Regions from separate parts of the Pseudomonas sp. Leaf58 genome, predicted to be linked through region 2. Evidence: riboswitches for the same ligand, from Rfam matches in the RefSeq annotation. Region 2 holds a riboswitch; each other region holds the start of a gene.
The links. Region 2 has a riboswitch for cobalamin ahead of DV532_RS11815 (CbtB domain-containing protein). Riboswitches for the same ligand answer to the same signal wherever they lie in the genome.

Region 1: linked by a shared signal. The riboswitch ahead of DV532_RS09815 (TonB-dependent siderophore receptor) and the one ahead of DV532_RS11815 (CbtB domain-containing protein) in region 2 are both predicted to bind cobalamin.
Region 3: linked by a shared signal. The riboswitch ahead of cobW (cobalamin biosynthesis protein CobW) and the one ahead of DV532_RS11815 (CbtB domain-containing protein) in region 2 are both predicted to bind cobalamin.
Region 4: linked by a shared signal. The riboswitch ahead of cobO (cob(I)yrinic acid a,c-diamide adenosyltransferase) and the one ahead of DV532_RS11815 (CbtB domain-containing protein) in region 2 are both predicted to bind cobalamin.

What each region holds. Positions count from the first base shown of each region.
Region 1 is NZ_CP032677.1:2,090,091-2,097,493, forward strand. Features, by position in the region: gene DV532_RS09810 (DUF1624 domain-containing protein) at 1-290, opposite strand, end outside; gene DV532_RS09815 (TonB-dependent siderophore receptor) at 465-2,591, opposite strand; cobalamin riboswitch at 2,700-2,908, opposite strand; gene DV532_RS09820 (GNAT family N-acetyltransferase) at 2,975-3,544, opposite strand; gene DV532_RS09825 (carboxymuconolactone decarboxylase family protein) at 3,623-3,967, opposite strand; gene lpxO (lipid A hydroxylase LpxO) at 4,097-4,996, opposite strand; gene thpR (RNA 2',3'-cyclic phosphodiesterase) at 5,155-5,700, shown strand; gene DV532_RS09840 (NAD(P)H-dependent oxidoreductase) at 5,702-6,298, opposite strand; gene DV532_RS09845 (TetR/AcrR family transcriptional regulator) at 6,392-6,988, shown strand; gene DV532_RS09850 (AraC family transcriptional regulator) at 7,036-7,403, opposite strand, start outside.
Region 2 is NZ_CP032677.1:2,541,583-2,548,985, reverse strand. Features, by position in the region: gene DV532_RS11835 (ABC transporter permease) at 1-119, shown strand, start outside; gene DV532_RS11830 (ABC transporter ATP-binding protein) at 116-1,738, shown strand; gene DV532_RS11825 (LLM class flavin-dependent oxidoreductase) at 1,915-3,249, shown strand; gene DV532_RS11820 (LLM class flavin-dependent oxidoreductase) at 3,276-4,376, shown strand; cobalamin riboswitch at 4,520-4,744, shown strand; gene DV532_RS11815 (CbtB domain-containing protein) at 4,837-5,025, shown strand; gene DV532_RS11810 (CbtA family protein) at 5,035-5,721, shown strand; gene DV532_RS11805 (cobalamin biosynthesis protein) at 5,721-6,107, shown strand; gene cobM (precorrin-4 C(11)-methyltransferase) at 6,144-6,896, shown strand; gene DV532_RS11795 (DUF1272 domain-containing protein) at 6,963-7,205, shown strand.
Region 3 is NZ_CP032677.1:2,428,494-2,435,896, forward strand. Features, by position in the region: gene DV532_RS11345 (hydantoinase B/oxoprolinase family protein) at 1-547, opposite strand, end outside; gene DV532_RS11350 (LysR family transcriptional regulator) at 1,188-2,042, opposite strand; gene DV532_RS11355 (multidrug/biocide efflux PACE transporter) at 2,134-2,565, shown strand; gene DV532_RS11360 (branched-chain amino acid aminotransferase) at 2,706-3,725, opposite strand; cobalamin riboswitch at 4,104-4,317, shown strand; gene cobW (cobalamin biosynthesis protein CobW) at 4,417-5,484, shown strand; gene cobN (cobaltochelatase subunit CobN) at 5,488-7,403, shown strand, end outside.
Region 4 is NZ_CP032677.1:1,302,021-1,309,423, forward strand. Features, by position in the region: gene DV532_RS30170 (hypothetical protein) at 158-418, shown strand; gene DV532_RS06110 (hypothetical protein) at 405-983, opposite strand; cobalamin riboswitch at 1,151-1,371, shown strand; gene cobO (cob(I)yrinic acid a,c-diamide adenosyltransferase) at 1,491-2,102, shown strand; gene DV532_RS06120 (cobyrinate a,c-diamide synthase) at 2,099-3,394, shown strand; gene bluB (5,6-dimethylbenzimidazole synthase) at 3,391-4,041, shown strand; gene cbiB (adenosylcobinamide-phosphate synthase CbiB) at 4,038-4,946, shown strand; gene cobD (threonine-phosphate decarboxylase CobD) at 4,939-5,931, shown strand; gene DV532_RS06140 (cobyric acid synthase) at 5,928-7,382, shown strand; gene cobU (bifunctional adenosylcobinamide kinase/adenosylcobinamide-phosphate guanylyltransferase) at 7,384-7,403, shown strand, end outside.

The DNA of each region.
Region 1 (7,403 bases), 450 kb from region 2:
AACAGAAAGGCCGAGACATCGCCGCGGCCCTGGTGCTTCTCGCCGTACAGCCAGGCCGACAGGCCAGTCAGCAGGACGAACACCGGCGCGCACAGGTGGGCCAGGGTACGGCTGAAGAACAGCGAGGGCTCGGTGGTATCGATGGCCATCGGGTCGCTGACCTGGCGGTGCAGGAAGAAGGTTTCGCGGACGTGGTCCAACAGCATGAACAGGATTACCAGGCCGCGCAGGGCATCGATGCTCTGCAGGCGCTGGGTGAGCAGGGTGGGGGTTGCGCTGGCGCTTGTCATGGAAGGTCGCTGGTGGGAATGGATGTCAAATGAAACGTTATCTTATAACTAAATTGGGGTGGGTTGGTAGCGCTTTGTGCTGGCTTCTTCGCGGGCAAGCCCGCGCCTACAGGGAAGGTGTAAATCCTGTCGGAGCGGGTTTACCCGCGAATGGGCCGCCACAGGCAGCTCAGATCAGAAGCTGTAATCCACCGTCGCGAAATACGACCGTGGCATTCCCATCAGCCACTGCTGGCCACTGAACGCCGACTGCACATATTCACGGTCGAACAGGTTGTTCAACTGCAACCCCAGCCGTACATCCGGCAACACCTGCCAGGCGAGGTTGGCATCGACCACGGTGTACCCGGGGGCGCTCTGGGTGTTGGCGGTGTTGGCATAGCGCTCATCTACATAGCGCGCGCCAATGCCGGCCTCTAGCTGCTGGCCGAAGCCTTTGTTCAGCCACAGGTTGGCCGTACGCCTTGGGACGTTGGCCGGCCGGTTGCCCGCGCGGTCCTGCGTGACGCCGCCCACAACTTCGTCGAAGTCGTCATACCGGGCGCGTACCAGCGAAGCGTTGGCCGACACCTGCCACTGGTGCGCCAGCGCCAGTTCCACGGTCGCCTCCAGGCCATCGGACGTCTGCTGGCCAGCCTGTTGTTTGTCGTGGCTGATAGGGTCATCCACCAGCAACTTGCGCTTGACGATGTGGTAGGCCGCCACAGTCCATTCGCCACGGCCGTCCCAGAAGCGCTGTTTCAGGCCCAGCTCGGTCTGCCTGGCCTCGGCCAGGTCGTAGTGCATCTGGTTGGCGCTGAGGCTGATGAGGTTGTCGACCCCGTCCTCGCTGGTGGAGTACTGGCCGTACAGCGACAGGTCGTCGTTGACCGCGAACACCAGCCCGGCACGCCAATTGCCAACTTGCAGGCTACGGTCGCTGCGGCTGTGGTTGGTCAGTTTTGCCTGGTCGATGTGGTTCTGGTCGCGGCGTACCCCGGTGACCAGCGACAGGCGATCGGTCAACTGCAGACGGTTTTCGGCAAACAGGGCGAACGTATGGGTGGTGGACAAGGTTTGCGGGCGCAACGGCGAAGCGCTGTGGAACCAGCCCGGTTGCGGTTGCCACGGGTCGAGGTAGTCGCCGCCCACATCGGTGTAGGGCGCGTTGCTGTCGACGTTGAAGCGGACCTTGTTGTATTCGGCGCCGACCACGGTCTTGCTGGCCAAGTTGAACAACGTATGGTCGAGGGTGAACGCCTGGCGGTCACCGAACTGTTCCTGGTTGTGCTTGATTTCCAGGTAGCTACCGCGCAGCAACTGCTGGTGTTCGGCGTCCCAGCTGTAGTCCTCGGCGTTGCGCCAGTGGCGGCGGCTTTTCATGTAGTACAGCTGGTTGCTGGCGCTGAGGTGGTCGCTCAGCGTCCAGTCGGTGTTCAGCCGGGTCCATTCATCAACATACTGCTGCACGTCGTTGTGCACGTTGTAATTCTGTTTGCGCAGGCTGCTGCGGTAGTGGCCGTCGATCAGCGGGGTGCCGTAGTAGTTGGCAGGTTGCGCATCGCCACGGTCGTGGGCGAGGGTGAAGCTGAGGTCGTCGCTGGCATCGAAGCGCAACGCGGCGCTCACGGCGAGGCTGCGCGAGGTGGTGCGGTCGACCCAGCCGTTGCCGGCCTGCTGGTTCAGGGCCAGGCGGTAGCTCAGGCGCTCGCTGAGCCTGCCGCCGCTGTCCAGGCCGAGCTGCTGGCGATCCCACGAACCATAGCCTAGGCGCAGGTGGTTGCGTACCTCGCCGGCAAACGGCTTTTTCGGGATCACGTTGACCACCGCACCGGTGGCGCCTTCACCGTACAACACCGAGGCCGGGCCGCGAATCACGTCGATGCGCTCGACCATCCACGGGTCGACCGGGAACGTTTGGGTGCCGGCACCGGTGTACAGGCGTGCGCCATCGAACAGCGTCATCACCGAGTTGTGCCCGGTAAAGCCGCGGGCCGAAAGGCCGGTGCCACCATCGCCTGGTGAGCCGATGTAGGTGATGCCCGGTGACCGGGTCACCGCGTCCTGCACGGTAAGGTTGTTGCGCTGCTGGATCTGCACGGCGCTGAGGCTGCTGGTGCTGGCGGGGGTTTCCAGGGCGCTGAGGCCCAGGCGCGAGCCAGCCTGGGTCGGGGTGGCCAGGTCGATGGTATGGCTGTTGAAGGTGTCGGTGACGGCCGTGGAGGGCAGGGCCAGGGGTTTTCGGTCGAGGTCATCGGCCAAGGCCGGCAGGGCAACGGCCAGGCAGGCCGTCAGGGGGTGAAGCTTGAACATACGGGACATGTCGTTCCACTGCTGCAGGAATGAATGGATCCCGGTGGAAAACACGCAAAGGCGCACCGTGCATGCAGGCGCGCGCACGGATACCGGCCCGCGCCCGCCCACCGCGGGTTGCCAAGTGAAGCTTCAGGCCGGTCTCCGGGCTTGCGAGGGGCATGAAACCTTCACCTTCCCATGCACATGCACAGTGGTATCTCGAAGGGTTCGCTCGCTTACCGTTGCGGGGGCAGCGCCGGACTTGTCGTGGGCAACACGACGCACCGGCTTCCCGTTTCACCTTGCGCGCGGCGGCGCAGGGCACCTGAAACTGGCGCGCATCTGACCATTGAAACGCAGGGGCGTCAAATTCGCTGGGGTGATTGGGGGGCCAGACCTGCGAGAGAAGGTTAGCGCCCGCGCCGCCGCGACACCCGCGCCTCGATATTCTTGCGCCCGATCAGCAGCGCTGGCTTCTCCACCACCGGTTCATCCGCCAGCCACTTGTACATCACCAGGCAATCCACCAGCCCCAGGCGGGCATGCCGATAGGCCTTGGGCAAACGGCCGACGGTTTCGAAGCCCAGCTTGTGCCACAGCGCCACCGCCACTTCGTTGGTGGCCACCACAGAGTTGAACTGCAGGGCCAGGAAGCCTTCCTGACGTGCCAGTTTCTGCGAGTGCTCGCACATCAGCCGCGCCACCCCCCGGCCGCGTGCCTGCTCACTGACCATGTAGCCACAATTGCCCACATGCCCGCCCGGCCCGGCGGCATTGGCCTTGAGGTAATACGAGCCGAGCAGCTCGCCGTCTTCCTCAGCCACCAGCGTGCGCACAGGCAGCTCCAGCCACAGCTGGCGGGCCTGTTCGACGTTCATGGCGGGGTCGAATGCGTAGGTTTCACGGGCCTGGATAATGGCCTGAAAGGTGGGCCAGAAGTGTTCGAAGTCTTCGGCTGTCATGGGGCGGATGTGAATCATGCGGAATCCTGCAAAGGCTGGGCCGCCCAGTCTGGGTAACGCGGCGCCGTCGCGCAAGGGCGGCGGCGCCGTTGCTAGTCAACCGTTGGCCTTGCCCACCGCATCCATGGCCCGTGCCGAGTAGACCAGCGCGGCACCGGCATTCATCGCCACGGCCACGCCGAGGGCCTCGGCGATTTCCTCACGGCTGGCGCCGTGCTTGACGGCTTGCTGCGAATGCACGGCGATGCAGCCGTCGCAACGGGTGGTCACGGCCACGGCGAGCGAGATCAGCTCACGGGTCTTGGCGTCCAGGTGGTTGGTCTTGGCCCCGGCACCGCTGGCGGTCATGTAGCCGGCCACGGTGTCGGGGGAGAGTTGCTTGAGATCGCCGATGCCGGCCATCAACTGCTTACGGTAGGCGTCCCAGTCCATCATGCTCATCGTCTTCACCTTGGGGAGGTTGCGAGTGGAGCTTTCAGGCTAGTCGAAGAGCGAGAAGTGTGAGACTTGTACTTTGGTGGGTGTGCGCAGGCCACTCTTGCCATTGGCCGTAAAGGCCGCTTTAAACAATCAGATGTAGAGGAATACCAGCACCAGCGCCGCCACGAATGCCCACTTCTCCAGGTAGTAGCGCATGCGGTTGCGCTTCTTCAGCGCTTTGCCACGTTCGCGGATCTTGTAGATGCGGGTAAACAGCCGGTTGATGCCACCGGTCTTGTCGCCGGCAGCGTTGGGCGCGGCGGCAGCGGCCATGACGTTGCGGCTGAACCAGCGGTTGAACGCGGTCGCCCAGCGGTACTTCAGCGGGCGTTCGACGTCACAGAACAGGATGATGCGGTTGTGCTCGGTGGTGTTGGCCGCGTAGTGGATATAGGTTTCATCGAAAACCACACCCTCACCATCGCGCCACGAGTACTTCTCACCGTCCACGTCGATGTAGCAGCCGTCGTCGTTCGGTGTGTCCAGGCCCAGGTGGTAGCGGTACGAACCGGCATACGGGTCGCGGTGGCGCACCAGCTTGGCGCCGGGCGGCAGGGTGGCGAACATGGCCGCCTTGACCGTACCGATACCTTGCAGCAGCTCGGTGGTGCGTGGGCACAGGGTCATCGCCGACGGGTGGCTTTCGCCGTACCACTTCAGGTAAAAACGTTTCCAGCCGGTCTTGAAGAACGAATTGAAACCGACGTCATCGTAATTGTCGGACTTCTTGATTTCCCCCACATGAAGCAGCTGGCGAGCCTCCTCGCGGATCTCCTGCCAGTGGTCCTGCAGCGGCTGCAGTTCGGGGAAGGCCTCTACCGGCAGGTAAGGCTTGGCCGGGTGCTTGGAAAACAGGTACAGGAAGCTGTTGACCGGAGCCAGGAAGCTGGAGTGGTCGCCCAACTGACGGGTCAGCTTGTGGCGAACCCGACCGCGCAGGTGAACAAAGGCGATCGAGAGAACGAAGATGACTACGAGTGCAATTTTCATGGACGTTTACTTGTCGAAAAATGGCCATGCGCCATGGCATAAGCCCGCCAGCATAAACAATCATGGGGGCAGTTTGTACTCATTGTTGCGAATCGACGGGGCGACTTAGGTGTAATGCCCTAGAGACTTGCGCAAACGTTTCATGTTCAGGAGTTGGTATGATTCAGGATGTACGCCCCAGCGGTACCCCCTTCAAGCGGCTGTTCTTCGCCTTGCCAGTCAGCGATGTCCAGCGCCGTGCTCTGGCCCAGTGGCGGCACGGCTTGGGCCTGCGCAGCGGCAAGCCGGTGCCGGTTGCCAACTTCCATGTGACACTGCTGTTTGTTGGCGATGTGGAGGCCGCCCAGGTGCCAGCCATTTGTGCGGCGGTCGACCAGTTGGCGCTGCCGGCCACGGCACCGCGGCTGTTACTCGACCGCTTGCAGGTATGGCAGCGGGCCAGCGCCCTGGTGCTGGAGGCCCAGCAAACCCCTGCGGCGCTGTTGCAACTGGTGTACGGCCTGCAGCAAGCGTTGCTGCCACTAGGAGTGGCAGCGGCCAGCCGCGACTATCGCCCGCACCTGACACTGGCCAGGGATTTTCGCGGCCAGCCGCCAGAGGCCAGCAGCGCGCCGGATTTCTACCTTGCTGCCCGGCATTTCACCCTTTACGAGTCGCGCAAGGGCGCCTACTGGCCATTGGCACAGTGGCCGCTGTCGAACTGATTCACGCCGCTACCTCGCAACCTGCGAACAACCGTTCGCCCAGCGCGTGTGCTGTGTGCAGGTGTGGGGTTGGGTCTACCACTTCGCTGTTTTCCAGCAGGGTAGAGCTGAGCACCTCGGCACCGCAGTAGTCGAAGATGCCGTGCTCGATCTGCACGCGCATCGCTTCGCCATAGCCGTGCCGTTCGAAGGTACCGCCATCGGCGCCGGCAACGCCGACCAGGTGCACCTTCATGCCGCGCAATTTCTTGACCACGCTGTTTGCGTCATAGGCATACGCCCAACCGTTGCTGAATACCCGCTCGACCCAGCCTTTGAGCAAGGCCGGCATTGACCACCAATAGACGGGATACACCAGCACCACGGCATCGGCGCGTTCGATGCGTGCCTGCTCCTTGCGTACATCGGCCGGCGTGGCAGCCAGCCCGCGATACAAGGCCTGGTCGGCCAGGCCGAAACGCGGGTCGAAACCTTCACTGGCCAGGTCGGCGATTTCGCTGCTGTGGCCGGCATTGGCCAGGCCAGCGGCAACCTGCCGGGCCAGGGCGTGGGTGAGTGATTGCGGGTCGTGATGAGCGACAACGATCAGGGCGTGCATGATGAATTCTCCAGGACGGTGATGCAGGGTTACCTTCAGCGCTATATACTCAAGGTAAGTTACGGTTAGTAAGTTACTTTTGGTAGGTAAGCGATGTCAAGCGATGACTCAACCCGCTCGCGCAAACGCCTTAGCCGCGACGAGCGCCGTCGCCAGTTGCTCGATGTGGCTTGGCAACTGGTGCGCAATGAGGGCACCGATGCCCTGAGCCTGGGCCATCTGGCCGAGCGGGCAGGGGTGACCAAGCCAGTGGTCTACGACCATTTCGAAACCCGCACCGGGCTGCTGGTAGCGCTGTATCAGCAATACGATGAGCGCCAATGTCAGATGTTCGAGCAGGCGCTGACGCGCAGTGACGCCAACCTGGTCAGCCGCGCCTGGGTGATTGCCGAGGCTTATGTCGACTGCGTGATGAGCCAGGGGCTGGAGATACCTGGGGTGTCGGCCGCATTGGCCGGTTCGCCGGAAATGGAAGCGCTCAAGCGGGCCTGCGAGCAGCCGTTCCTGGACAGGTGCCGGGATGCGCTGGTGGGGTTTTCGCCCAGCGGCACTGTAGGGGCGGCCGGCATGCGCCTGCTGGTAGGGGCGGCGGATGCCTTGTCCCAGGCGGTTGCGGCGGGAGAACTGGAAGCCGGCCAGGCCAAGGCTGAACTGCAGGCAGCTATCGTGGCGATGGTCGAGCGGCAGTGAAGGTTTGAGAGGGCCCGGCCCGCAACGCAGCCCGCCGGCCCATCACATCAAACTGGCAAGCTTTGGTGGGCCAGCTCATCCCCAGGGCTGCGGTCGAACTGGCGTTTGTATTCGCGGCTGAACTGCGACGTGCTCTGGTACCCCACCCGGTGCGCGGCCTGTGCCACACCCAGGCCTTCAGCGATCAGCATCTGCTGCGCCTTGAGCAGCCGCAGGCGCTTGAGATACTGCATCGGTGCCATGTCAGTGCAGCGTTTGAAGTGCTCGTGGAAGGTGGAAACGCTCATGTTGGCGCGCGCTGCCAGTGCCTCCACGCTCAGCGGCTCGGTGTAGTGCTCGCGCAGGTGGGCGAGGGCGGCGCCAATGCGGGCGAAGTGCCCCTGTTGCTCCACCAGCGCCCGCAATACGCCAGCCT
Region 2 (7,403 bases):
ACGGCAGGCATTTTCTGATCACCGCCCCATGGCTGTCGCTGCTGCCCGGCCTGTTCGTGGTCGCCGTGGTGTTCAGCCTCAACCACCTTGCCCGTACCTTCGAGGAGCACGCGCGATGAACCACCAGCCCTTGTTGGCCGTACGCGACCTGAGCATCAGCTACCACGCCGCCGGCCAGGCCACCCAGGCCGTCAAACACCTTTCATTCACCTTGAACCAAGGCGAGACCGTGGCTATCGTCGGCGAGTCCGGTTCGGGCAAGTCGACCCTCGCCAACGCCCTGCTCGGCTTGCTGCCGCCTGCCGCGCGCATCGACCACGGGCAACTGTGGGTTGACGGGCTTGATGTGGCGCGCGCCAGTGAGCGGCAAAAGCGTCAGCTGCGCGGGCGCACCCTCGGCCTGGTGCCACAAGACCCAATGGTCAGCCTCAACCCCACCCTGCGCATTGGCCAGCAGATAGCTGAAGCACTGGCGCTGGCCCATGGCAGCCGCTACCGCCGTGTCGCTGCCGATGTGCTCGACCTGCTCGCCCAAGTCGGCCTGGACAACCCGGCCCTGCGCGCCCGCCAGTACCCACACGAGTTGTCTGGCGGCATGCGCCAGCGGGTACTGATTGCCATTGCCCTGGCCGGCAACCCGCGCCTGATCATCGCCGACGAACCCACCAGCGCGCTGGACGTGACGGTGCAGCGCAAAATCCTCGATCACCTGCAACGGCTGGTGGCGGAGCGCGGCATCTCGCTGCTGATCATCACCCACGACCTGGGTATGGCCACCGATCGCGCCGACCGCCTGCTGGTAATGAAGCAGGGCGAACTGGTCGAGCAAGGCCCGCCTGCACAGATCGTACAGGCGCCCCAGCATCCCTATACCCGCGCCCTGCTCGACGCCGCACCGGCGTTCAGCGGCCGGCGCCAGTCCCGGCCATTGGCACCGGGTTCAACGCCGATTCTGAGCCTGCAGGGGGTGGGCAAAACCTTCGAATTGGCCAGGGTCAAGGGCCAAGCCAACCGCTTTGTCGCCCTGCAAGGCCTGGACTTGCAGGTTTACCCCGGGCAAACCTTGGCTATTGTCGGTGAGTCGGGCTCAGGCAAGAGTACTGCCCTGCGCATCGCCCTGGGCCTGGAGGCGCCCAGCCAAGGCCGGGTGCTGATCGACCAACAGGATGTCACCGGCCATGGCTGGCGCCAGTTCCGCCCATTGCGCCGGCGCATGCAGCTGGTACAGCAAAACCCGTTCGCCGCCCTGGACCCGCGTTTTACCGTGTTCGACAGCATTGTCGAGCCGCTGGTGTCGTTTGGCGTGCTCAAGGGTGCTGCACTGGAGCAGCGCGCCCGCGAGCTGATCGAGCGGGTGCACCTGCCGCTCAGCTACCTCGACCGCCTGCCGCGCGAACTGTCCGGCGGCCAGCGCCAGCGGGTGGCCATCGCCCGGGCGTTGGCGTTACAACCGCAACTGTTGCTGCTCGACGAGCCGGTCAGCGCGCTGGATGTGTCAGTGCAAGCGCAAATCCTGGCACTGCTGGAGGAGCTGCAGCGCGAGCTGGGCATGGCTTATGTGCTGGTTTCGCATGACCTGGCGGTAGTGGCGAGCATGGCTGACCAGGTGTTGGTACTGCGCCAGGGGCAGGTGGTAGAGCATGGGACGGTGGAGCAGGTATTCGAGCGGCCGGTGAACAATTACACGCGCGAACTGGTTGCTGCCATTCCTGGGCAGCGGGCAACCATTGTGGCCTAACTTAAAATACACAAAAAGCATTTAATGTAATTATGTTTATACATATAAATCATAATTAGCATAGAACCACAAAGCCTTTCACAACTCCACTCACCCCACGCTAAGGTTTAGCCATCCCGACCGACCCCATACCTGGCGGAGGTTTCTACCCAGACCACCCACCACAGGTAACCCTAATGAGCACACGACAGATCCGCCTGGGCGCCATGATCCATGGCGTCGGCCACGGCTGGGGCGAATGGCGCCATCCGCAGGCGCTCGCTGATGCCAGCGTGAACTTCGGTTTCTACAAACACCAGGCAGCACTGGCCGAAGCAGCCAAATTCGACTTCGCCTTCATTGCCGACAGCCTGCACATACACGCCCGCTCCAGCCCGCATTACTTGAACCGTTTCGAGCCCCTCACCCTGTTATCGGCGCTGGCGGCAGGCACCGAACATATCGGCTTGGTCGCTACCGTCACCGTCAGCTACACCGAGCCTTTCCAGGTGGCCCGCCAGTTCGCCTCGCTGGACCTGATCAGTGGCGGGCGCGCCGGCTGGAACGTGGTCACCTCGTGGCTGTCTGGCACCGCCGACAACTTTGGCAAGGCCGAGCACCCACCCCACGCAGTGCGCTACCGCATCGCCCGCGAGCATGTGCAGGTGGTCAAGGGGCTATGGGACTCCTGGGAAGATGACGCATTTACCCGTGACAAGCAGTCGGGCCAGTTCTTCGACCCTGCCAAGCTGCATACCCTCGGCCACCAAGGTGAGTTCTTCAAGGTCAAAGGCCCGCTTAACATTCAGCGCTCACCGCAAGGCCAACCGCTGATCTTCCAGGCGGGTGTGTCCGAGGACGGGCGCAATTTCGCTGCGCAGAATGCCGATGCCATTTTCGTTAGCCCCGAGTCGTTCGAGGACGCCCGCGCCTACTACCAAGACCTCAAGCAACGCGCCGTGCAGCATGGGCGCAACCCCACTGAACTGTTCATCCTGCCGGGCATCCGCCCCATCATCGGGCGAGACACCGAAGAAACAGAAGCCCGCTACCAGCAAGCGGTGCAGCTGGTCAGCATCGAAGATGCGCTGGTCGCGCTTGGCCGGCCATTCAACGACTACGACTTCAGCCAGCATGCGCTGGACGCGCCTTTCCCCGACCTCGGCACCCTAGGCGATAACAGCCACAAAGGCACCGCCGACCAGCTCAAGCAGCTGGCACGTGAAGAACGCTTGAGCCTGCGCGAGCTGGCACTGCGCTTCTCACGCCCACGGCGTGACTTCGTCGGCACCCCGGAGCAGGTCGCTGATGCCCTGCAGCATTGGTTCGATCAGGGCGCCGCCGACGGATTCATCATCAACTCGCTGCTGCCCGATGGCCTGCAGTACTTCACCGAATACGTGGTCCCCCTGCTACAGGCTCGTGGCCTGACACGCCGAGAGTATCAGGGCACCACACTGCGTAGTCATTTTGGCCTCGATGTCCCCGCAAACCGCAACAGCCAGCGCCGCGCCCAAGCGGCGGTTGCCTGAGCCCCAACGACAAGGAGTGTGATTACATGAGCCTAGAGTTCATCGGCCTGATCGGCCCGCAGGAAAGCAGCGAATCCCAGGCACCGCGCGGCCCGCTGGTAGACCTCGATTTCATCAAGGCGTTTGCCCAGGCCCAGGAGTACGGGGGCTTCGACAAGGCCCTGCTGGCAGTCAACACCAGTGCACCGGATTCGCTGATATTGGCCAGCTACGTGGCCGCCCTCACCGAGCGCATCGGCCTGCTGGTAGCGCACCGCCCGGGTTTCCAGGCCCCGACCTTCGCCGCCCGCCAGTTCGCTACCCTCGACCAACTGAGCCGTGGCCGGGCCTCGATCAATGTCATCACCGGCGGCGACAGCGGCGACCTCCAGCGTGATGGCGACTTTCTTGATAAAGACGCCCGCTATGCCCGTACCGATGAGTACCTTGAGGTATTGCGCAACACCTGGACCCGCCAGGAGCCCTTCGACCACCAGGGCAGCCACTACCGCATCGAAGACAACCTGACCTTGGTCAAGCCCGTGCACCAGCTACCGATCTACTTCTCTGGCGCTTCCGACGCGGCGGTCGAGGTGGCCGCCAAGCACGCCGATGTCTACATGATGTGGGGCGAGCCGCTGGAACAGGTACGCGAGCGCATCGCCAAAGTGCGCAAGGCCGCTGCCCGCTACGGGCGCGAAAAACACATTCGCTTCAGCTTGTCGCTGCGGCCAATCCTGGGGGCTACCGAGGCCGAGGCCTGGGCCCGCGCCGAACGCATTCTGGCCGACGCCCAGCAACGTATCGGCATTCGCCAAGGCACCCGCCGCGAAAAGAACTTCGGCAAAAGCAACGCCGGCTCCGAGCGCCTGGTGCAGTTGGCCAGCCAACGCAAGGTGCATGACACCCGGCTGTGGACCGAGATTGCGGCGCTGGGCGGTGGTGCGGGTAACTCCACCTCGCTGGTGGGGACTGCCGAGCAGGTGGCCGAGGCCGCGTTGGCCTACTACGCGCTGGGCGTTAGCACCTTCCTGTTCCGCGGTTTCGATCAACTGCGTGATGCGGTGGAATACGGGCAGGCGCTGATCCCGCGCATTCGCGCGCGGGTAGCACAGCATGACGCCGGGCTTACCGCGCGCAGGGCGTAGACCGCTACTGGCTGAGCCGGGTTGCGGGAGGGCTTGAGGGTGCATGCATTGGGCTTTTCAGCGCCTGTGCGCGCGAGCGCATAGGTACCCCAAAGCCAAAGCCCTACCCTCAGGGCAATTGACGCCAAGCCCGCCCCATGCTCTCCTTATGCCTGCGTTCAGGTGCCCCTTTGGGGGTGAAACGGGAAACCGGTGCGTCGCAGGCCCTCCAACAGGGCCGGACAAGGCCGGTGCTGCCCCCGCAACGGTAAGCGAGCGAAGCGTCTATACCACTGTGCCCGGTCAACCGGCGTGGGAAGGTGACGCTTTTACAGGAGCCCAGCTCCTCCTCGCAAGCCCGGAGACCGGCCTGGCGTTCATGAACACCCCGCGGTGGGCGGGCGCTGTTGCATTCCCCTGGGCGGCCACGCTCGGGGCTGCCGCGCTTGCCCATTGCCCACAAAAAGCAGAGGACCGCGTCATGCCCGTCACCACCGCCAAACAACACAGCACTACCACCCCCGTCACTCTCAGCCAACGTGTGGTCATCGCCGTCGGTGCCAGCCTGCTGGGCCTGTGCCTGGTGTACTTCGCCGGTTTCTCGCACATCGAGGCCGTGCACAACGCCGCCCACGACACCCGCCACAGCGCCGCCTTCCCCTGCCACTGAGTACGCCCAATGATCACGCGCATTGCCCGTACCGCGGGCTTCAGCGGGCTGCTTGCGGCCCTGCTGCTGACCCTGCTGCAAAGCTTCTGGGTCGCCCCACTGATACTTGAAGCAGAAACCTACGAGTCCTCGGCCCCGGTCGCCCATCACGAACATGGTGGCGAAGTGGCAGCCCATGAACACAGCGCCGAAGCCTGGTCGCCGGAAGACGGCTGGCAGCGTGTGCTGGCCACCACCGGCGGCAACCTGGTGGTCGCCGTCGGCTTCGCCCTGCTCCTGGCCGCCTTGTACAGCCTGCGCGAACCGCGACGCATCGGCACCGGGGCCCTGTGGGGCCTGGCCGGCTTCGCCGTGTTCTGCTTGGCCCCGACCCTGGGCCTACCGCCGGAACTGCCGGGCACGGCAGCCGCCGACCTCGGGCAACGCCAGGCCTGGTGGGTTGGCACCGCCAGCGCCACCGCCGTGGGCCTGGCGTTGCTGGTGTTCGCCCGTCACTGGCTGCTAAAGGTGCTGGGCGTCGTACTGCTGGTGGCCCCGCACGTCATTGGCGCGCCGCAACCCGAAGTGCATGAAAGCCTGGCCCCCGAAGCACTGGAAACCCAGTTCATGCTGGCCTCCTGGCTGACCAACGTCGCGTTCTGGCTAGCCCTGGGCCTGTTCAGCGCGTGGCTGTTCCGCCGCTCCAGTCAGGCCTAATGCCGGCCTTTTATGCCGGTTTGGGCTGCCGCCGGGGATGCCCGGTGACTACGCTGGCAACCTTGCTATGCCAAGCCCTGAGCCATCAGGGCCTGGCGCTGGCCGACTTGCATGGCATTGCCAGCATCAGCCTGAAGGCCGACGAACCCGCCTTGCAGCAGCTGGCCGAACGCCTCGGTGTGCCCTTGGTGCTGTACGATATTGCCGTGCTCCAGCCCTACGAACCGCAACTCAGCCACCGTTCTGCAGCAGCCCATGCCCACACCGGCTGCTGGGGCGTGGCCGAGAGTGCGGCACTGGCACTGGCCAGCCAGCGGCTTGGCCGGGCCAGGTTGCTGTTGACACGCCAGGTACTGGGCCCGGCCACCCTTGCCTTGGCCTACTGAACGTTCTACCTCCTCTATTGTTTGCAAGGACTTCCCATGACGGTCTACTTCATCGGCGCCGGCCCCGGCGACCCGGAACTGATCACGGTCAAGGGCCAACGGCTGATCCGCCAGTGCCCGGTGATCATCTATGCCGGCTCGCTGGTACCTGCTGCGGTACTCGAGGGCCACCAGGCCGAGACCGTGATCAACAGCGCCGAGTTGCACCTGGAGCAGATCATCGCCGCCATGCAATGCGCGCACGAAAAAGGCCAGGATGTGGCCCGGGTGCACAGTGGCGACCCCAGCCTGTATGGCGCCATTGGCGAGCAAATCCGCCACTTGCAGGCGCTGGGCATCGATTACCAGATTATCCCCGGGGTCACTGCCACGGCGGCCAGCGCCGCCCTGCTCGGCTGCGAACTGACCCTGCCACAGGTAGCGCAAACCGTGATCCTCACCCGCTTTGGTGACAGCTCGCCCATGCCACCTGGCGAGCAGTTGGGCGACCTGGCGCGGCATAAATGCACACTGGCCATTCACCTGGGGGTCAAGCACCTGGCGCGTATCGTCGATGAGTTGCTGCCGCACTACGGCGCGCACTGCCCGGTGGCAGTGGTGCATCGTGCCACTTGGCCAGACCAGGACTGGGTACGCGGCACCCTCGACGACATCGTCGCACGCGTTGCGGCCAAGCGCTTCCGGCGCACGGCATTGATCCTGGTGGGCCACGTGCTGGGCGACACACCGTTCGCCGAGTCCGCCTTGTACCGTGCAGGGCATGCACACTTGTATCGCCCGGGCGACTGAGCATTGCCAGCTTCGCCAGCGGCATAGCAGACTCCGGGTTCCCACCTGCGAACAGGAGTCTTGCCCATGCTGGATTTACGCCCCAACTGCGAGTGCTGCGATACCGACCTGCCGGGTGACAGCCCCGACGCGCTGATCTGCTCGTTCGAATGCACCTTCTGCCGGGCCTGCGCCGAAACCCGCTTCCAACGCCACTGCCCGAATTGCACCGGGCAACTGGTGGCCCGCCCGACGCGGGTCGGCCAGGCACTGGCCAACAACCCCGCTTCGACCTTGCGCGTAAACAAAGCGCACCCCGCCTGCGCCTGACTGGCCGCTAAAACCGACATTGCCGCTTTGATAGGGTGATGTCTTTCCCGTTTCTTGTAGGGCTTTTCAACAACAAGCACGGGGACTTTCAACACTTCTATACTCGGCATTACCAAATTTCAGGAATGGTCGTATCGTGCAGCGCTTCCGATATCCCTACTTGCAGACGTATTCCTGAGTGATCCAGGAAGCGGACCA
Region 3 (7,403 bases), 110 kb from region 2:
GGTCGCCTTCCTGGTAGGGGCGGGCGCGCATGTTGGTGAGCATGAAGTTGATGACGTCTTCACGGCGCTTGCCCTTTTCCCATAGTTTGACCGGGGGAATGCGCAGGCCTTCGGCATAGATTTCCTTGGCGTCGGGGTTGTAGCCAGCCGGTACCGGGCCGCCGATGTCGGTCAGGTGGCCCTTGCACACGGTCCAGAACACCAACTCGCCCTGGTAGTACACCGGTTTGTACATGCAGCAGTCGAGAATATGGCTGCCCTTGTAGGCCGGGTCGTTGTGGTAGATCACATCGCCTTCGGCGATGTCGTCGCCGAAGAACGCGGCCACGCACTTCATGGCCGGGATCAGCGAGCCGAGATGGATGGGAATGTCCTGGCCTTGCAGGATCATTTCCGGCAAGTGGTCGAACAGCGAGTTGGAATAGTCATGGGCCAGGTTGAACACACTGGAGCGCCCGGTCTTTTCCAGGGTCAGGGTCATTTCCCGTTGCGCTGTTTCCAGCGCACCTCGGACAACCGCAAGGGTGATCGGATCTACTGTTTGCATAGGTCACCAACGTTTATTCTTGTGCTTTGGGTGCGTGCCGCGGTGTGGCGGCGCGTGGTGACAGGCTACGGCGCAGGGTGGGCGGAAGGCTTGTCGCTGGGTGTACTGGTTGTTGTGTTTGGGCGCACAAACAAGCAGGGCGAGCGTCTTTATCCCGGTGGGAGCAAGGCGGACAGAGGTGAACTGACAGGGTGCCTGCCTCTGGTCTTGGGGTGGCGCACAAATCGAGCGCCGCCCGCGCGGCGCTTCGCGGCGCAAGGCCGCTCCCACATCTGTTTCGGGCCAGTTATTCCTGTGCCAGGTGGGTTGCAGCCTTGGTGCATGACTGAAGACGAATGAAGATCAGCTGCGCAACCTTCGATATCGAATGGAACAAACAAGGCGGGCAGAGGAGACTACACAGGAGTGACTGGCCAGGTGGGTTGCAGCCTTGGTGCATGACTGAAGACGAATGAAGATCAGCTGCGCAACCTTCGATATCGAATGGAACAAACAAGGCGGGCAGAGGAGACTATACAGGAGTGACTGGCCCAAAACAGATGTGGGAGGGGCCTTGCGCCGCGAAGCGCCGCGCGGGCGGCGCTCGATCTCACAGGCGCTAAAACTCTCAAGACAGCCGCTCCTACAGGCGATAAAGGCGCTACTGCGCCAGCATCTGCCGCACCAGCCACTGCCCCGCCGGGCCCAGCGCGCGTCGGCTTGACCAAACCACATCCATATCGACCCGCCGCGGGTAACCGGCGACGTGCAATTCCACCAGCCCACTGCCAAACCGCGCTACCAACGCCCTGGGCAGCTCAGCCCAACCAAACCCGCGCACGGCGAACTCCAACAGGGTGAGGTAGTCCGGCGCCGACCAGGCCTGGCCGCGGCCCTGATGCAGGCTGGGGGCATAGGTTTTGATATACAGCCGCCGTGCACTTTCAAGGTGCTGCATCTGCACGTTGGCCAAGCCCGCCAACGGGTGCTCGCCGGCCACGTACACGCCGAATTCCGCCTGCTCGGGCAAACGGGCCACGGCCACGTCGGCAGGGTAGCTGGGCTGCGCGGCAAGGATGCCGACCTGGGCCAGGCCCTGCTGGATCAGCTCGATCACATCGGCGTCTTCGGACGGGCCGCAGCGCAGCTCGGTATGCGGGTAGTGCTGGGCAAAGCAGGCCATCACCGCGCCCTGGAAGGTGACGCTGTAGCTGTCCGACATTACTACCGAGACCAGCGCCTCGACGTTTTCCGCCAAGCGTACCGCCAACGCATCGAGTTGGGCGCTGGCATCGAGAATCGCCTCGACATGGCTCAGCACCTGCCGGCCAGCGTCATTCAGCGTGGGGTGGCGGCCGCCACGGTCGAACAGAGGGCAACCCACATCGGCCTCGAAATTGGCGATGGCGATGCTGATGGTGGACTGGCTTTTGCGCAGCTTGCGCGCTGCGGCGGAGAACGAACCCAGCGAGGCGGCTTCGACAAAGGCGACTAGAGCTTCGGGAGAGTAGCGCATGGTATTGATAAAACTGATAGTAGCTATGTCGCGAGTATCAGTTCTATCAAAGAAAATAGGAAGCACGACTCACGCAATGGATGGAATTGCAATGAAAAACAACGTCTCCTTCACCGAACGCCTGGTCCATGCCGTCGGTTATGAGGTCTTCGCCGTGCTGCTGTGTGCGCCACTACTGTCCTGGGTCATGGGCAAGTCGCTGGCGACGGCAGGGGCGCTGGCAGTGACGCTGTCGGTGATCGCCATGGTGTGGAATATGGTCTACAACGCGCTGGTCGACCGTTACGTACAGGTCGAACGTATTCACTGGACCGCCCGCGCACGCTTTGTGCACGGCCTGGGCTTCGAAGCCGGGCTGGTGGTGTGGTGCCTGCCGGTAGCAGCGTGGATGCTGGATATCTCGTTGCTGCAGGCGTTCATGGTGGAGCTGGGCTTCTTCGTGATCATCTTGCCCTACACCGTGCTGTACAACTGGGCCTTCGACAAAGCCCGGCATTTGCTGATGCAGCGTCGCCTTGCATGAATATGCGGCCCGGCGCTGGCTGGTGTAGGAGCGGCTTTAGCCGCGAACACCGGCGTAGCCGGTGCCCTTCGCGTCAACCCATAAAAAAACGGGGCATGCCATTGCTGGCATGCCCCGTTTTTTCATACCGCTAAAACGCCTCAGGCGACTTTGACGATCCAGCCAGCCGGTGCTTCTACATCACCGCTCTGGATGCCGGTCAGCTCGTTGTAGAGCTTCTGGGTAACCGGGCCGACCTTTTCCAGGTCGTGGAACACATGCAGCTTGCCGTTGTACTCGATGCCGCCGATCGGGGTGATCACCGCAGCGGTACCGCAGGCGCCGGCTTCGATGAAGCGGTCCAGTTTGTTGATCTCGACATCGCCTTCGATCACGGTCAGGCCCAGGCGCGATTGCGCCAGTTCCATCAACGACAGGCGGGTGATGCCTGGCAGCACCGAGGCCGATTTCGGGGTGACGAACTCTTTGTTGGCGGTGATGCCGAAGAAGTTGGCCGAGCCGACCTCCTCGATCTTGGTGTGGGTCAGCGGGTCCAGGTAAATGGCGTCGGCGAAGTTGGCCTTCTTCGCTTCAGCGCCTGGCTGCAGGCTGGCGGCGTAGTTGCCACCGACCTTGGCTGCGCCGGTGCCTTGCGGTGCTGCGCGGTCGAAGCTGGAAATCTGGAAGTTGTGCGGCTTCATGCCGCCCTTGAAGTACGAGCCAACAGGGATGGCGAAGATCGAGAAGATGAACTCGGGGGCGGTGCGCACGCCAATGTTGTCACCGGTGCCGATCACGAATGGGCGCAGGTAGAGGGCGCCTTTACCGTGCGGTGGGACGAATTTTTCGTTGGCCTTGACCACTTGCTTGCACGCTTCGATGAACACCTCGGTTGGCACTTGCGGCATCAGCAGGCGGGCGCAGCTGCGCTGCATGCGTGCGGCGTTCTGGTCCGGGCGGAACAGGTTGATCGAACCGTCCTTGCAACGGTAGGCCTTGAGGCCCTCGAAGCACTGCTGGCCATAGTGCAGCGCCGTGGAGCCTTCACTGATGTGCAGCACGTTGTCTTCGGTCAGGGTGCCTTTGTCCCACTCGCCATTGCGCCATACGGACAGGTAGCGTTTGTCGGTTTTGATGTAGTCGAAACCCAGCTTGTCCCAATTAATGCTTTCGTTGCTCATGACACCCTCATTGTCTTGCAAGTGCCCGATCGCTCGGGCTGCTGTTATATGCGCACCACGCCACCATAATACATCCGTGGCAGATCGGGAACGGCCAGTCACGAAATGGTGGTGGGAAGGTGGTATGAGGGCGGGATTCTGGAGCGCATAGAGCAGCAAGGTGCCTGGCGGGAGGTTTTCGAGTGCCTGTGGGATTGCCTGGCGAAGGTCTTTTAGCGCCTGTGAGATCGAGCGCCGCCCGCACGGCGCTCGATCTCACAGGCGCTGAAAGAGATTCGCCATACAACTCCCCAGGCGCTGAAAGACCTTCGCCAGACACTTCCCAAGGCGCTAGAAAAATCAACACGAGCCAATGGTTGACCACCCGCCAACCACTGCGTAGCCTTGCCACTTCGAGGTTCTTCGGCCAAGCCGAAGCTAAGACGGGAACGCGGTACAAGCCGCGGCTGCCCCCGCAACTGTAAGCACCGACAACGGATCGACACAGCCACTGCGCCAGCGCGCGGGAAGGCGTCATCCCGCCAGCCTGCTGCTCCTGCAGGCAACTGGAACGGTGCGAGCCAGGAGACCTGCCTCGTCACGTTTTCGACTTTCAACCGGGCGGGGTGATCCGGTGGCGAACAAGCCCGGCCGGCCTGGCCCGCGGCTGTCGTCCTGCATGCCCGCGCCAATCTGCCAAGGGCAATGCGACATGAAAACACTGGCCAAGCTCCCCGTCACCATCGTCACCGGCTTCCTCGGCTCGGGCAAGACTACCTTGCTGCGCCACATGCTCGACAACGCCCAGGGCCGCCGCATCGCGGTGATCGTCAACGAATTCGGCGAACTGGGCATCGATGGCGAAATCCTCAAGCAGTGCAGCATCGGTTGCACCGAGGAAGAAGCCAGCGGCCGGGTCTACGAGCTGGCCAACGGCTGCCTCTGCTGCACCGTGCAGGAAGAGTTCTTCCCGGTCATGCGCGAGCTGGTGGCACGCCGTGGCGACCTCGACCACATCCTCATCGAAACCAGCGGCCTGGCCCTGCCCAAACCGCTGGTGCAAGCCTTCCAGTGGCCGGAAATCCGCACTGCCTGCACCGTCGATGCAGTCATCACCGTGGTCGACAGCCCGGCCGTGGCGGCCGGCACCTTTGCCGCCTATCCGGACCAGGTCGATGCACAGCGTAAGCTCGACCCGAACCTGGACCACGAATCGCCGCTGCACGAGCTGTTCGCCGACCAGCTGGCCAGCGCTGACTTGGTGGTACTGAACAAGGCCGACCTGATCGACGCCGAAGGGCTGGCCAAGGTCCGCGCCGAAGTGGCCGAAGAACTGCCGCCAGCGGTAAAAGTGGTCGAAGCCAGCAGCGGCAAGCTGCCACTGGAAGTACTGTTGGGCGTAGGCGCCGAGTCCGAGGCGCACATCGATGGCCGCCGTACCCACCACGACTCGCACCACGACGGCGACGACCATGACGAGCATGACCACGATGCCTTCGACTCCATCTCAATCGACCTGCCAGAGGCCGACGAAAGCCTGTTGCTCGATGCCCTGACCCAGCTGGTGGTGGAGTTCGGCATCCTGCGTGCCAAAGGCTTCGCCGCCATCCCGGGCAAACCGATGCGCCTGCTGGTGCAAGGCGTGGGGACCCGTTTCGACAAGCACTTCGACCGCGCCTGGCGGGCCGACGAGCCGCGCATCACCCGCCTGGTGCTGATCGGCCAGGACCTCGATGCCGCCCAGCTGGAAGCGCGCCTGCGCCAGGCCCTGGGCGCCTGACCCATGCACCTGCTGCGGACCCAGCCCGGCGGCTTCGTGCCGGATGACAGCATTGCCGACCTCGGCCAGACACCGGCCGAGCTGGTGATCCTCTGCAGCGGCGATTCGCACCTGGCATTGCTCGCCGATACCGCCGAGCAATTGCCCGAAGGCTTCCCCAGCCTGCGCCTGGCCAACCCGATGCAGGTGCAGAACCATGCTTCGGTCGACCTGTATGTCGACCAGGTGCTGCGCCACGCCAAGGTTATCCTGGTGTCGCTGCACGGCGGCGTCGGCTACTGGCGCTATGGCGTCGAGCAACTGGTCGAGCTGGCCGCCCGTGGTGTGCAGCTGATCCTGGTGCCGGGCGACGACCGCCCGGACCCAGAGCTGACCGGCCTGGGCACCGTCAGTGGCGCGCAGGCCGAACGCCTATGGCATTACCTGCGCCAGGGCGGCAAGGCCAACGCCATCAACCTGTTCAACTGTTTAGCCAACCAGTGGTTGGGCCGTGACTATGCCTGGGACGAGCCGCAGCCGCTGCCGCGCACGGCGGTGTATCACCCGGCCAAAGGCAGCGCGACGCTGGCGGACTGGTACCGCCAGTGGCATCCCGAGCAGCCGGTGGCACCGCTGCTGTTCTACCGCTCGCACCTGCAGGCGGCTAACACGGCGTTCATTGACGTGTTCTGCCAGCGCCTGCAGGCTGCCGGCCTGAACCCCTTGCCGATCGCCGTGGCCAGCCTCAAGGAAAGCGCTTGCCTGGAGCAGGTCGAAGCGTGGCTGGACGAGGTGGGCGCCGAGGTGCTGGTCAATACCACCGGTTTTGCCCTGTCCAGCCCCGAACGCCCCAACCTGCGCCCGTTCCGCCGTGACATCCCGGTGTTGCAGGCGATCTGCGCGCAAGACAACCAGCCCGGCTGGGAAGCCAGCGAGCAGGGCCTGGGCGCGCGTGACCTGGCCATGCACATTGCCTTGCCGGAACTGGACGGGCGCATCATCACCCGCCCGGTCAGTTTCAAGGACATGGCCTGGCGTAGCGAGCGCAGCCAGTCCGACGTGGTGTGCTACCGCGCCCACCCCGAGCGCATGGATTTTGTCGCCGAACTGGCCCGCCGCTGGGTCGAGCTGGCGCGCCTGCCGAATGCCCAGAAACGTGTGGCCCTGGTGTTGGCCAACTACCCGACCCGCGATGGCCGCATTGGCAACGGCGTTGGCCTGGACACCCCGGCGGCGGCGCTGAACATCCTCCAGGCCCTGCAGGCTGAAGGCTACCCGCTGGCCGACCTGCCGGGCAGCGGCACGCAACTGATTCACCAGTTACTGGGGGGGGTGACCAACGACCTCGACCACCTCGACCAGCGCCCCTGCGCGCAAAGCCTGAGCCTGGCCGATTACCAGATGGCCTTCGAGCGCCTGCCCGAGGCCAACCGCCAAGCGGTGCTAGACCGCTGGGGCCCACCGCAGCAGGACCCTATGTACCGCAGTGGCCGGTTGATGGTCGCCGGCCTGCGCTTTGGCCTGACCTTCGTCGGCATCCAGCCAGCGCGGGGCTACCAAGTGGACCCCAGCGCGGTCTACCACGACCCTGATTTGGTCCCGCCGCACGGCTACCTGGCGTTTCACTTCTGGCTCCGTCACGCCTTTGCCGCCGACGCGGTGATCCATGTGGGCAAGCACGGCAACCTCGAATGGCTGCCGGGCAAAGGCGTCGGGCTGTCGGCGCAATGTTGGCCGGACGCCTTGCTCGGCCCGCTGCCGAACATCTATCCGTTCATCGTCAACGACCCAGGTGAGGGCGCTCAGGCCAAGCGCCGCACCCAGGCAGTGATCATCGACCACCTGATGCCACCGCTGACCCGCGCCGAAACCTATGGCCCGTTGCGCCACCTGGAGCAGTTGGCCGATGAGTTCTATGAAGCGCAGCTGCTCGACCCGCG
Region 4 (7,403 bases), 1.2 Mb from region 2:
TCACTTTTTGTCAAACGCGACAAAAAGTAACCAAAAAACGCTGCGCTCCCATCATCCGGCCCCTACGCTGCGCTCCGGGGTCCCCTCTCTCCGGCCTTGCTCCCGGGAGGACCGCGCTGCAGGCCCCATCCTGGGGCCCAGCGCTTGACGGGCATCCATGCCCGTCACCTCCCTCCGCAAGACCTGCGTTCAGCCTCCTGAAGTCGCGAAGATCAAGATCAAGATCAAGATCAAGATCAAGATCAAGATCAAGATCAAGATCAAGATCAAGATCAAGATCAAGATCAAGATCAAGATCAAGATCAAGATCAAGATCAAGATCAAGATCAAGATCAAGATCAAGATCAAGATCAAGGTCTTGGCTTCTGGTTGCGCACTTCCTTCGCCTCTCGCAAATAGCTGGCTCAGGCCTGCTTGAGCAGCAGCGCTACCCCCGGGAAATACTGCCCCAGTTCGTTATGCAACTTGCGGTAGGCATACGGGAAATACCAGGCGATGGCGCAGGCGGTGTGCTTGTGCAGGTCGTCGACCAGGTCTTGCAGCTCTTCGGGGCTGGCGTGCTGGCCAGCCTTCCACGGGCTGATGAACAGCGCCCCAGCTTTCAATTGGCTGGGGTACGCCACCTGACGGGCGAGGGCGGCGGTTTGCTGCAAGGCGGCTGCCATGTCCAGCCGGGCAATTTTCGGCCAGCGCTGGCTCACACTAAGGTACAGCGCTTCGTCGGCACTGCTGATCGACAGGTCGCAGCGCCCCTCATACTCGCCTTCGTCACGCTGCTTCTTCCCGGCAAATTGCTGCAGCGCCGTTAACTCGGCCTGCCAGGCTGCAGCCGCGAGCAACCCACTGTTGGCGGCAGCGCCATGCCAATAGGGGGCTTCGGCATCGCCGGCAAACTGGTTGAAGCGGTCTACACAGTCGACCCAGCGCTCCAGCACCGGGCCGAGAAACTCCAGGTGTGGGTTGTTGATGATATGGCCTCGCATGCTGCGCTCTCCTCTTGTTGTTGTGATCGCGTCCAGCTGAGGGTGATGGCTATGTGATATCACCCTGTCCAGTGTGGCACACATCGGTAACTTGGCCACTGCCCAGGTGGGGCCTGTGGGCCTGCGAAGCGGCCCGCTCCGATTGACGCTCCGGGTGCAACCCTCTAACCTTCGCGCGTGTTTCAGGTGCCCTGCCAGCCTTGTCTGGGCAGGGTGAAACAGGGAAGCCGGTGGGCGCCAGCATGGCGCGATTCCGGCGCTGCCCCCGCAACGGTAGGTGAGTCGCGGCCGCGCAAGGCCACTGGGTGCCAGCACCCGGGAAGGCGCGCAGGCTTGGGCCAAGGCCCGCTCACAAGCCCGGAGACCGGCCTGATACTGCCAACGGCATCACGGAGGGTGATGCGCAGTGCACCGTGGCGCCCGGCCACGGCCCCTGCGTGTTCTCCGTCTGCCTGCCTTTTACCTGTCGCCGCGCGTTGCCGTGGCGCCAGCCAGCGGAGAGCCCTGATGAGCGAAACCACCGAACGCGACGAACGCCACCTGGCGCGCATGCAGCGCAAGAAGGCGATCATCGACGAACGCATCGCCAATTCCCCTAACGAATGCGGCCTGCTGCTGGTGCTGACCGGCAATGGCAAGGGCAAGAGCAGCTCGGCCTTCGGCATGCTCGCGCGGGCCTTGGGCCATGGCATGCAGTGCGGTGTGGTGCAGTTCATCAAAGGCCGCAACAGCACCGGCGAAGAGCTGTTTTTCCGCCGCTTCCCAGAACAGGTGCGCTACCACGTGATGGGCGAGGGCTTTACCTGGGAAACCCAGGACCGCCAGCGGGACATCGCTGCCGCCGAAGCAGCCTGGGCGGTGTCGCGCCAGCTGCTGCAAGACCCGAGCGTGCAGTTCGTGGTGCTGGATGAGCTGAACATCGCCCTTAAGCACGGTTACCTCGACCTTGACCAGGTGTTGTCCGACATCCAGGCCCGCCCACCGATGCAGCACGTGATCGTTACCGGTCGTGCGGCCAAGCCAGAGATGATCGAGCTGGCCGATACGGTGACCGAGATGGGCATGCTCAAGCATGCCTTCCAGGCGGGCATCCGCGCACAGAAGGGCGTCGAACTGTGAGCCAGCCCCGTCATTGCCCTGCCGTCTTGATCGCGGCGCCGGCCTCTGGCCAGGGCAAGACCACCGTCACCGCCGCCCTGGCCCGCTTGCACCGCAACCTCGGGCGCAACGTGCGGGTGTTCAAGTGTGGGCCCGACTTTCTTGACCCGATGATCCTTGAGCGGGCCAGCGGCGCGCCGGTGTATCAGCTCGACCTGTGGATGATTGGTGCCGAGGAAAGCCGCCGCCTGCTGTGGGAAGCCGCGGGCGAAGCCGACCTGATCTTGATCGAAGGGGTAATGGGGCTGTTCGACGGCACCCCGTCCAGCGCCGACCTGGCGCGCCACTTCGGCGTGCCGGTGCTGGCGGTAATCGACGGCACGGCCATGGCCCAGACCTTCGGTGCCCTGGCCTTGGGCCTGGCACGTTACCAGGCCGACCTGCCGTTTGCCGGGGTGCTGGCCAACCGGGTGGGCAGCCTGCGCCACGCGCAATTGTTGGAAGGCAGCCTGACCGAAGGCCTGCGCTGGTATGGCGGCTTGTCTCGCGAGCGCGGCATCGAACTGCCCAGCCGCCACTTGGGGCTGGTCCAAGCCAGTGAACTGAACGACCTGGACGCCCGCCTGGACGCGGCCGCCGAGGCGCTGGGTGCAAGCTGTGACGCCGCCTTGCCACCGCCGGTGACGTTTGCCGAACCTGAACCGCAAACGGGCGCTGCCTCGCTGGCCGGCGTACGCATCGGCGTGGCACGGGACGAGGCATTCGCCTTCACCTATGGCGCCAACCTCGACCTGCTGCGCAACCTTGGTGCGCAGCTGGAATTCTTCTCGCCATTGCACGACCGCGAGCTGCCGGCGGTAGACAGCCTGTACCTGCCAGGCGGCTATCCCGAGCTGCACCATCACGCCTTGGCTGGCAATGCGCCGATGAACGAGGCAATCCGTGCCCATCACGCCCAGGGCAAACCCTTGCTGGCCGAGTGCGGTGGCATGCTGTATCTGCTTGATGCGCTGACCGACGTAGCCGGTGAGCGTGCCCAACTGCTCGGCCTGCTGCCGGGCGAGGCGACCATGCAGAAGCGCCTGGCGGCCTTGGCACTGCAGGCGGTTGAACTGCCAGAAGGTACCCTGCGCGGCCACACCTATCACCACTCGCTGACCAACACCGCGCTGGCGCCGATCGCCCGTGGCTTGAGCCCCAACGGCGGGCGCGGCAACGAAGCGGTGTACCGCCTGGGGCGGTTGACGGCTTCCTACGTGCACTTCTATTTCCCCTCCAACCCGGATGCGGCGGCGGCGCTGTTGCGACCATGAGCGAGCACGCTTTCAGTGACGCCGAGCGCGCCGCGATCTACCGGGCCATCGGCGAACGCCGCGATATGCGCCATTTTGCCGGTGGCGAGGTGGCTCCAGAGCTGCTCGGCCGCCTGCTGGCCGCCGCGCACCAGGCGCCCAGCGTCGGCCTGATGCAGCCCTGGCGTTTTATCCGCATTACCCAACGCGACCTGCGCACTCGCATCCAGGCCTTGGTCGAGGCGGAGCGGGTGCGCACTGCCGAGGCCTTGGGCGAGCGCTCCGACGCCTTCATGAAACTGAAGGTGGAAGGCATCAACGATTGTGCCGAGTTGCTGGTGGCCGCCCTGATGGACAACCGCGAGCCGCATATCTTTGGCCGGCGCACCCTGCCGGAAATGGACCTCGCCTCGCTGGCCTGCGCCATCCAGAACCTGTGGCTGGCGGCCCGTGGCGAAGGGCTGGGCATGGGCTGGGTGTCGCTGTTCGACCCATTGGCGCTGGCGGCGCTGCTGGGCATGCCGGCCGGGGCCAAGCCAGTCGCGGTGCTGTGCCTGGGGCCGGTAACGGCGTTTTATCCGGCACCCATGCTGGCGCTGGAAAACTGGGCCGAACCACGGCCCTTGAGTGAAATGCTGTTTGAGAACCAATGGGGAGAACGCCAATGAGCGTGGCCTTGCTGACCGTGGCCGGGGTGGCCCTGGATGCCTTGCTGGGCGAACCGCAGCGGCGCCACCCGCTGGTGGCCTTTGGCAACATGGCTGGCAACCTTGAGCGCCGCCTGAATGCCGGTGGGCGCGGCTGGCGCAGCCACGGCGTCAGCGCGTGGTTTTTGGCGGTGGTGCCGCTGACCTTGTTGGCGCTGATCCTGTCCTGGCTGCCGTACATCGGCTGGCTGGTCGATATGCTGGCGCTGTACTGCGCGGTAGGGCTACGCAGCCTGGGTGAGCATGTGCTGCCAGTGGCCACGGCCTTGCGTCACGGCGACCTGGCGCAAGCTCGGCGCCGTGTCGGCTACCTGGTCAGCCGCGAAACCCGCGAGCTGGACGAACCCGCCGTGGCCCGGGCGGCCACCGAGTCGGTGCTGGAAAACGGCAGTGATGCGGTGTTCGCCGCGCTGTTCTGGTTCGTCGTGGCCGGTGCGCCGGGCGTGGTGCTGTACCGCCTGAGCAACACCCTGGACGCTATGTGGGGTTATCGCAACGAACGCTTCGAACGCTTCGGCTGGTGCGCCGCGCGCGTCGACGACGTGCTCAACTACATCCCGGCAAGGCTGGTAGCGTTGACCTACGCGCTGCTGGGCAAAACCCGCCTGGCCTTGGCCTGCTGGCGCAAACAGGGCCCATTGTGGGACAGCCCCAACGCTGGACCGGTGATGGCCGCCGGTGCGGGTGCACTGGGTGTGGAGCTGGGTGGCCCGGCGGTGTACCACGGCGAGCTGCATGAGCGGCCACGCCTGGGTGACGGGCCAATGGCCGACGCCGACGCCATCGAGCGCGGCTGGGGCTTGGTGCAGCGCGGCGTGTGGCTGTGGCTGCTGGTGATCTGCCTGGGGGCTTATATCAATGCTTGAACACGGTGGCCGCCTGCTACGCGCGGTGCGGCAATACGGCGTCGCCCGCGAACAGTGGCTCGACCTGTCCAGCGGTATTGCGCCCTGGCCGTTCCCGATCCCGTCGATCCCCATTGACGCCTGGGCGCGTCTGCCAGAGACCGAGGACGGCCTGGAAGACGCTGCGCGTGCCTACTACGGTGCCAGCCAATTGCTGCCGGTGGCCGGTTCCCAGGCCGCGATCCAGGCCTTGCCGCTGCTGCGTGCGGCCAGCCGGGTTGGGGTACTGACGCCTTGCTATGCCGAGCACCCTTATGCCTGGCAGCGGGCAGGGCACCAGCTGGTGGAGCTGGCTGAAGCGCAAGTCGACGCGGCGCTCGATAGCCTCAACGTGCTGGTGCTGGTCAACCCCAACAACCCCACCGGCCGTCGGGTGCCGCGTGAACGCCTGCTGGATTGGCACGCGCGCCTGGCCGCCCGCGGTGGTTGGCTGGTGGTCGACGAAGCGTTCATGGACAACAGCCCTGTCGACAGCGTGGTCGATTGTGCCGAGCGCCCTGGCCTGATCGTACTGCGCTCGTTCGGCAAGTTCTTCGGCCTGGCTGGCGTGCGCCTGGGCTTCGTTGCCGCCGAACGCAGCCTGCTGCTGCGCCTTGCCGAGTGGCTAGGCCCGTGGACTGTCAATGGCCCCACCCGGGTGCTGGCCCAGGCCAACCTGGCCGACCACGCCGCCCAGCGGCTGCAGGCCGAGCGCTGTGCCGCTGCCAGCCAGCGGCTGGCGATGCTGTTGCGCACCGCTGGCCTGGCGCCCAGCGGTGGCTGCGAGCTGTTCCAGTACGTGCGCTGCGAGCAGGCTGCGCACCTGCACGATTTTCTCGCCCGTCGCGGCATCCTGGTGCGCTTGTTCGAGCAACCACCGGCAGTACGCCTGGGGCTGCCTGCCTGTGCCGCAGACGAACAGCGCCTGGCCCAGGCCCTGGCGGCCTACCAAAAGGAAACGGCATGACCACCCTCATGGTGCAAGGCACCACCTCCGACGCCGGTAAGAGCACCCTGGTGACCGCATTGTGCCGCTGGTTGTTGCGCCAGGGCGTCGGCGTGGTGCCGTTCAAACCGCAGAACATGGCGCTGAACAGCGCGGTGACCGCTGACGGCGGTGAAATCGGCCGGGCCCAGGCGGTGCAGGCCCAGGCCTGCCGGCTGGCGCCCCACACCGACATGAACCCAGTGCTGCTCAAGCCCAACAGCGACACCGGCGCCCAGGTGATCATCCACGGCCGGGCCGTTACCAGCATGAATGCGGTGGCCTACCACGACTACAAAGCGGTTGCCATGCAGGCGGTGCTGGCCTCGCACCAACGCCTGAGCAGCGCCTGGCCAGTGGTCATGGTCGAAGGCGCGGGGTCGCCGGCGGAGATCAACCTGCGTGCCGGCGACATCGCCAACATGGGCTTTGCCGAAGCGGTGGACTGCCCGGTGATCTTGGTCGCCGACATCAATCGCGGTGGCGTCTTCGCCCACCTGGTGGGCACCTTGGAGCTGCTGTCGGCCAGTGAACAGGCGCGGGTCAAAGGCTTTGTCATCAACCGCTTCCGTGGCGACATCGCCTTGCTGCAACCGGGGCTGGATTGGCTGCAGCAACGTACCGGCAAACCGGTGCTGGGCGTGCTGCCGTATGTCACCGACCTGCACCTGGAAGCCGAAGACGGCATCGATGTGCGTCAGGGGGTGAAGACCGAGCGTGTGCTCAAGGTGATCGTGCCGGTGCTGCCGCGCATCAGCAACCACACCGACTTCGACCCGCTGCGCCTGCACCCGCAGGTTGACCTGCAGTTCATCGGCCCGGGCCAGCCTATCCCGGCTGCCGACCTGATCATTCTGCCGGGCTCGAAAAGCGTGCGTGGTGACCTGGCGCAGCTACGCGAACGCGGCTGGGACAAGGCCATCGAACGGCACCTGCGTTATGGTGGCAAGCTGATTGGCATCTGCGGTGGCCTGCAGATGCTTGGCCGTGAAGTGCATGACCCGCTGGGCTTGGAAGGCGCTGCTGGCTCAAGCCCAGGGCTTGGACTGCTCGATTACGCCACGGTGCTCGAAGCCGAGAAGCAACTGCGCAACGTTGCCGGCGCGCTGAGCCTTGAAGCTGTACCGGTGAGCGGTTATGAAATTCATGCCGGCGTCACCACCGGGCCTGCCTTGCAGCAGCCTGCCGTGCAGTTGGCCGATGGCCGTTGTGATGGCGCAATCAGCGCCGATGGTCAGATCCTCGCCAGCTACCTGCACGGCCTGTTCGAAGGCAGCCAGTCGTGCGCGGCACTGCTGCGTTGGGCTGGCCTGGAGGATGTGCAAACCATCGATTACCAGGCCTTGCGCGAACGCGACATCGAGCGTTTGGCCGACCTGGTGGAAAACCACCTGGACACCGCGCGCCTGCGCCAACTGTGTGGGGTAGCCTGACATGCGCAACCTGATCCTCGG